One region of the Streptomyces sp. V3I7 genome, then DNA from elsewhere that is predicted to be linked to it. Evidence: riboswitches for the same ligand, from Rfam matches in the RefSeq annotation. Region 1 holds a riboswitch; each other region holds the start of a gene.
What was found. Region 1 has a riboswitch for cyclic di-AMP ahead of QFZ74_RS19155 (NlpC/P60 family protein). Riboswitches for the same ligand answer to the same signal wherever they lie in the genome.
Positions count from the first base shown of each region.

Region 1 (2,182 bases):
TTGCCGGAGCCCGCACCGGCCACGATGAGCAGCGGCGAGCCGGAGTGGACAACGGCCGCGCGCTGGTTGTCGTTCAGCCCCTCCAGGAGCGCGGCGGGGTCGACGACGGGGCGCGGGGCGCCGTCGCGGTAGTAGGCGTCACGGCCGGCGCCGGCGCCGTCCGGAGGCAGGTCGAACTTCCCGCCGAACAGATCGTCCGGAATCGGCTCCGGAGCGTGGTCGTCCTCGGGCGGCGGCGGTTCCTCCGCACGGCCGCGGGGGGCCTGGAGGTCCGCCAGGAAGCTGTCGTCAAAGAGGCTGCTCATCGCTCTCCGAGTCTAGGGCGCCCCACCGACAATCCGTCGCCGCCCGGAAAACATCCCGGTCACGGACGACGTGGGCTACCCCACCCTCCCCTCTTAACTCTCCAGAATCATGCCATTACGGTACGCACTCGCCCTCAGCGCGGCCGAGCGCACCGATCCCTCACATGGACAAGTCACCCCACACCGCCCCCAATTGACCGCCGCCGGAGACCTTCCCTCCCAAGGTCACGAAAATGTATCGGGCATATCACCCACCAACCTTCACACGGGCCACACGAGTTGGCTACCGTGCCGGGCGGGCCGCAGGACCTTCACCGGCGAACGTCGCCGGGACCCGCGGCCCCCGCTGAGTCCGGCCCCCTGTGGTGCCGGAGCCGGGGACCCACCCGATCTTGGGGTGAATCGGCCCCCTCCCCTTGCGGAGGGACCGTAGGGCAGCCTTCCGAACCACCCGCCCGAACCCGACAGCTAACTCGGTAGGCGGATCCTGGAAGGAGCCCCCTCTTGGCGTCGCACCGCAAGTCGCGCCCCACGGGTACTCGCCTCGCCGGCATACGCACCCCCGCTCTGGCCACCGCCGCCCTCACCTCCGTGGCCCTGCTGTCCCAGTCGGCCCAGGCCGCCCCGTCGGCCGACCGGCCGAGCGTCGAGGAAGTGCAGAAGAAGGTCGACGACCTCTACCGCCAGGCGGAGTCGGCGACCGAGAAGTACAACGCCGCGAAGGAGCGGACCGGCGCGCAGCGCAAGCAGGTCGACGGCCTCCTCGACGACGTGGCGAAGCGCACGCAGGAACTCAACAAGGCCCGTGAGGAGCTGGGCACGTTCGCCGCGGCGCAGTACCGGACCGGCGCCGCCGCCCCCAGCACCGCCAGCCTCCTGCTCGCGGACTCCCCGCAGGACTACTTCGACCAGAACCAGCTGATGCACCGTCTGACCTCGCGTCAGAAGGTCGCGGTCGACGACTACGTCACCGAGCAGTCGGCGACGATGAAGAAGCGGCAGGAGGCCACCAGGAGCCTGGAGTCGCTCACCGAGTCGCAGGACGAGCTGCGCTCCGCCAAGTCCACCGTCCAGACGAAGCTGTCCACCGCGCGGGAACTGCTGTCCAAGCTGACGGCGGAGGAGAAGGCGCGGCTCGCGGCGATCGAGAAGCGCAAGCAGGAGGAGGCCGCGCGCCAGGCGGCCGAGCTCGCCCGGGAGCAAGCCGCGCGCCAGGCCGCCGCCGAGAAGGCGGCCCAGCAGGAGAGCTCCGCGTCACCGAGCCCGACGACGGGCACCTCCTCGTCCGGCACGTCCTCCTCCAGCACGTCCTCCTCGTACGCCACCCAGGCCGCCAAGGCGCTCGCCTTCGCCCGCGCCCAGATCGGCAAGCCCTACGTCTGGGGCGCGACCGGCCCCGGCTCCTACGACTGCTCGGGCCTGACCCAGGCCGCCTGGAAGGCCGCGGGCGTCTCCCTGCCGCGCACCACCTGGGACCAGGTCAACGTCGGAACCACGGTCTCCCTGGCCGACGCCCAGCCCGGCGACCTGATCTTCTTCTACGACGACATCAGCCACGTCGGCCTCTACATCGGCGACGGCATGATGATCCACGCCCCGAAGCCCGGCGCGTACGTCCGCGAGGAGTCGATCTACTACGCCGGCTCGTCGATCATCCACAGCGTGGTGCGCCCGGTCTGAGCGGGTTTTCGTCCTTAGCATCGGTCCATGCCCGGCACTCCCCTCCCCCGCCCCTGGTGGACACGGCATCCGCCGGTGGCCGGAGCCGCCGTCATGGCGACCGGCATCGTGTCGGTGGGGCTGCACCTGACGGGCCACGAGGTCCTGTCCGAGGTCGTCCTCGTGGTGGCCTGTATCGCCTGGCTGGTGCTCGCCGC
Region 1 covers NZ_JAUSZK010000001.1:4,081,625-4,083,806, reverse strand. The annotation lists gene pcrA (DNA helicase PcrA) at 1-305, opposite strand, end outside; cyclic di-AMP (ydaO/yuaA leader) riboswitch at 640-804, shown strand; gene QFZ74_RS19155 (NlpC/P60 family protein) at 810-1,985, shown strand; gene QFZ74_RS19150 (hypothetical protein) at 2,013-2,182, shown strand, end outside.

Region 2 (2,182 bases), 3.3 Mb from region 1:
GGCGTCGTCCCCAGCCGCAAGGCGTCGCGCACGGCGCCGGACGCGGAGTGAGGGGCCGATGCTGCCGCCGGAACTGCCGCCCCTGCCCGCGCTGACCCGCGCCGAGGGCGAGTTGATCGACCGTTACCTGGAGGCGGTCGATCTGCTGGGCCGGATCAACCCGGCCGGCAACACGGGGACGTACGGCGGACTGCGGGCCGCGCAGGCCCTGGTCCGCACGGCCGTCGCGCTGCGGGACGCGCTCGCGCTGATGCACCGTCGCGGCGAGACCGAGCTGCACAACGCCACCTTGGCGCGGGCGCTGCGCGTCCTGGACGGCGAGCGCCGAACGGCCCGGGTGAGCGTGCCGCCGCCGCCCGACCGCACGCACTGACACCGCCCCGCTCGGCACGGCCGGAATCGACGCGACACGACTATGACGAAACGGACCAAATGACGTACCCCTGTTCGGAGTAGACGACCATCCTTTTTTGGCACCGTGCGGGTTGCACGGCGTGCGCGCGCGAAGGGGGCGCCGAAGTGCTTCCGCGCTGGTCCGGGGGTGCGTCACCCCCGGACCCGGAGACCCGTACGGGGCAGTGTCCACCCGAACGGGCGCCCAGTGAGCAACTCCACAAATGCCCGGTTCCACTCGGATTTTCGGACTTCCGTGAGTGAAGATCCGTGTCTGACGACAAGCCCCCGCCACCGCGGCGGGGCGGTCCGGGCGGACGCCGAGTCCTGCCGCCGCCCGGACGACCGGTCGACGGAAGTGGATCGGCAGGAGTGGAGGACCCAGGCAAGACGGGTCGCCGCAGCGGACGTCCGTCCGCGGTGAGCGGTCCTTGGGGTGAAGTCGCGGGAACGCGACCGGGCAACTTCGCCAGCCCGAATCCGACAGGTCATCCTTCACAGGCGGCTGACGAAGGGTTGCGTATGACCGCGCTCAATCGTGTCCCGTCGCTTGTGTTCCGGGCGGGTACCGCCTCGGCGCTCACCATCGCCGCGGTGAGCGGCTCCATCGTCGTGCCGGGCCTCACCGCCGAAGCCGCTGCCGCCACGACGGCACACAAGGCACTCCAGATCGCCGCGTCCAAGAGGGGTGCCCCGTACTTGTGGGGTGCCACCGGACCTCGCCGCTTCGACTGCTCCGGGCTGACGCTGTACTCGTTCAAGAAGGCGGGCAAGCGCCTGCCGCGTACGGCCGCCCAGCAGTACAACCGCACACGCCACGTCTCGGCCGGCCACCGCAAGGCCGGGGACCTGGTCTTCTTCCATTCCGGGTCCAGCGTCTACCACGTCGGCATCTACGCCGGTAAGGGCCGGATCTGGCACGCTCCGAAGACCGGGGACGTGGTCAGACTCCAGAAGATCTGGACGAGGAACGTCTGGTACGGCCGGGTCAGCTGACCCGGCCTTTTCTGTCGGCGGCGGCGCCTTCCCGGGGCGCCGTCACCACCCACGGCAGCTCGATGGAGACGGTCTTGCCGCCCTCGCGGGTGGGCCGGATGCGCATCCTGCCGCCGCACTCGGCGGTAAGGCAGCGGATGATGACCATCCCGCGCCCGTTGTCCTGCTGGACGGCGGCGGGAAGTCTCTTCGGCAGGCGCGGGTGGCTGTCCGTCACACCGATGCGCAGCCGTTCGTCACGATCGAGGGCGACGTCCACCGTGAAGGTGGGTGACTGCCCGAGGGTGTGCTGTACGGCGTTGGTGGCCAGTTCGGAGACGATCAGCCGGACGGTGTCGACGACGTCCGTGTCCGACGCCAGCCCCCACTCCGCGAGCGTGCCCACGACATAGGTGCGGGCGGCGGAGACCGAGGCGGGATCGCTCGGCAGCGTGAGGGATGCTTCCAGATGGTCTGCCATGGCGACGCCGTCCCTTTCCCACGGAACCGCGGCCCGCCAAGGAGCGGATGGTTCGAGTACGGTCCCGGACTGGTGCTCGTCGCCAGACTGCCACTGCCACGTCGGTCAGAGGGGCGATCCACCAAGATATGCATATATCTGTCGCCCAATGCGGTGAACTCTGCGACGGCGGAGCGTATTCGGGCGCCTCGGAAGAGGTAGGGAGGAGCCCATGCAGCACGGTCCCGCGGTGCGCCGGCGGAAACTGGGTGCCGAATTGCGTGCCCTGCGTGCCGGCGCCTGTCTCACGAGCGGCGAGGCGGCCCGGCTGGTGGGCTGGCACCAGTCGAAGGT
Region 2 covers NZ_JAUSZK010000001.1:820,840-823,021, forward strand. The annotation lists gene QFZ74_RS03950 (ATP-dependent Clp protease proteolytic subunit) at 1-51, shown strand, start outside; gene QFZ74_RS03955 (hypothetical protein) at 59-373, shown strand; cyclic di-AMP (ydaO/yuaA leader) riboswitch at 702-912, shown strand; gene QFZ74_RS03960 (C40 family peptidase) at 916-1,389, shown strand; gene QFZ74_RS03965 (ATP-binding protein) at 1,382-1,849, opposite strand; gene QFZ74_RS03970 (helix-turn-helix transcriptional regulator) at 2,061-2,182, shown strand, end outside.
Region 2: it holds a riboswitch for cyclic di-AMP, as region 1 does, so the genes downstream of both, QFZ74_RS03960 (C40 family peptidase) here and QFZ74_RS19155 (NlpC/P60 family protein) in region 1, are expected to answer to the same signal.

Region 3 (2,182 bases), 180 kb from region 1:
CACGCTGTCCGACGACGAGTTGGCGGCGACGGCGCGCGCGGTCGTGGGCTCGCTGGCGACGGTCACCATGTCGGGGCCCGGCACGGTGGAGCTCCAGCCCTGCGGGGTCACCAAGGCGACCGGGCTGGCGCTCGCCGCCGGCCATCTGGGGCTGAGCGCCGGACACGCCGTCGCCTTCGGGGACATGCCCAACGACCTCCCCATGTTCGCCTGGGCGGCCCACGGGGTGGCGATGGCCAACGCCCATCCGGAACTCAAGGCGGTGGCCGACGAGGTCACCACGTCGAACGAGGACGACGGCATCGCCGTCGTCCTCGAAAGACTGTTTCCCTGGAGCTTTCCCCGGAGCTGACGACGCCGGCCCGGTCGGTCGGGCCGGCATCGCGGGGGCTCAGGGGGTGTCGACCCGTCAGTACGCGCCGAAGACGTTGTCTATCGTGCCGTAGCGCGCGGCGGCGTAGTTGCACGCGGCGGTGATGTTCGCGACCGGGTCGTAGATGTTCCAGGACGTACCGGACACGTGGTACGTGTTGAACGTCGGGTTGATCACCTGGAGCAGGCCCTTGGACGGGATGCCCTTCGCGGCGTTGGAGTCCCACAGGTTGATGGCGTTCGGGTTGCCCGAGGACTCGCGGATGATGTTGCGGTAGATGCCGTTGTAGGTGCCCGGGATGCCCTTCTGGGCCATCACGTGGAGCGACTCGCGGATCCAGCCGTCGAGGTTGTTGGGGTAGACGGTGGCCGCGGCGGCCGTCTTGGCCTGGGTGGGCGTGGCCGCGGAGGCGCCGGTGGCGCCGATCAGCGAGACGGCGAGCACGGCGGCGCCGGTGCCGGCCACGGCGGCGGCGCGGGCGATGCGGTTGGTGCGGGTACGGCGGTGCTGCTGGGCAGCGGACATGGCGGACTTCCTCTCCGGCGCCTGCGAGGTGAGCTGTCGGGTTCGGGCGGGGAGGTGCCCGGCCGCGCCGCCGTCAGGCGGCACGACTTCACCCCGAGCCGTACCGGTGCGGCATGGGCCGTCCGGTCCGGCGACTGATCTGGGTCCCCCGCTCCTGCCGTACGCGAGTTCGTCGATGTGTCGATGGGTCACGAAGGGCGGCGGCAGGATTAGGCGTCCGCCCGACAGGCCGGGAAGTTATGCGAGAGCACATGTCCGGAACAAGTGCCCGAATCACTTCTCGTCCGAAATGACCTTGGTGCGAGGGTTATGGGGTTCTTGATCCTTTTGGGGCGGGGAAGCTCAACTGCCGTGCACGACAAGGGGGATGAGGGTCGGTGTCCGAAGTGTCGTGCATATGCACTCATGTCGTGCGGGTGACCCAATTCACGGGCGACGGCAGTGGACCTTATGTCTCACTAAAGGGGATAAGGGGAATTGGAATAGCAAGAGCGGCAAATCGGACAGAGGGGTATGGAATGGGGCAGGGGTCGCCTCTCTGGCGGAAGGTGTCACGTGGGTGCGCGGGTGGCGGGAGACGTTCGTCACGCTGGCAGGGGCGGGTGGGGTGTGGTGGGGGTGTCGTCGGGTAAGGAGTGCGCCAGGCGGGCGGGTGGGGTGGCGAAGCGGGGTGCATCCCGTTGGGTCGTTGAATATCGGTTCATTTCGAACCATCAAGGACATAGCGGTCGTGATCCGGTAGGGCTCGGGCGGTGGGGGTACCTCCCGCTCGGGTGAAGTCGGGGGTGGGGGTGGGTGGGTGATATCGGTGATCGAAACCTGACCAGATACGCTGACTTGTGTGATGGCTGCGACCAATCGACAAAGCGCGTAATCGCCAGCAGTTCGGACAAGCCGTAAAAGCGCCAGCAGGCACCTGCAGACAGGAGATCCTCCGTGACCGTCGTCGGGACGTTCGGGCTGAGCGTGCGGGACGAGGCCTTGGAAGCCGATATCCAGGCCGGATTGACGGCTGTCGAGGAAGGTCTGCTGGAGGCGACCAAGAGCGAGGTCGCGTTCATAACAGAGGCAGCGCGACACCTGGTGCTGGCAGGTGGAAAGCGCTTCCGGCCGCTGCTCGTGATGCTCGCGGCGCAGTTCGGTGACCCGTACGCGCCGGGTGTCGTGCCGTCGGCGGTGGTCGTGGAACTGACCCATCTCGCGACGCTGTACCACGACGACGTGATGGACGAGGCGTCGGTGCGGCGTGGCGTGGACAGCGCCAACACCCGCTGGAGCAACTCC
Region 3 covers NZ_JAUSZK010000001.1:3,901,865-3,904,046, forward strand. The annotation lists gene QFZ74_RS18275 (HAD family hydrolase) at 1-352, shown strand, start outside; gene QFZ74_RS18280 (transglycosylase SLT domain-containing protein) at 410-898, opposite strand; cyclic di-AMP (ydaO/yuaA leader) riboswitch at 904-1,083, opposite strand; gene QFZ74_RS18285 (polyprenyl synthetase family protein) at 1,835-2,182, shown strand, end outside.
Region 3: it holds a riboswitch for cyclic di-AMP, as region 1 does, so the genes downstream of both, QFZ74_RS18280 (transglycosylase SLT domain-containing protein) here and QFZ74_RS19155 (NlpC/P60 family protein) in region 1, are expected to answer to the same signal.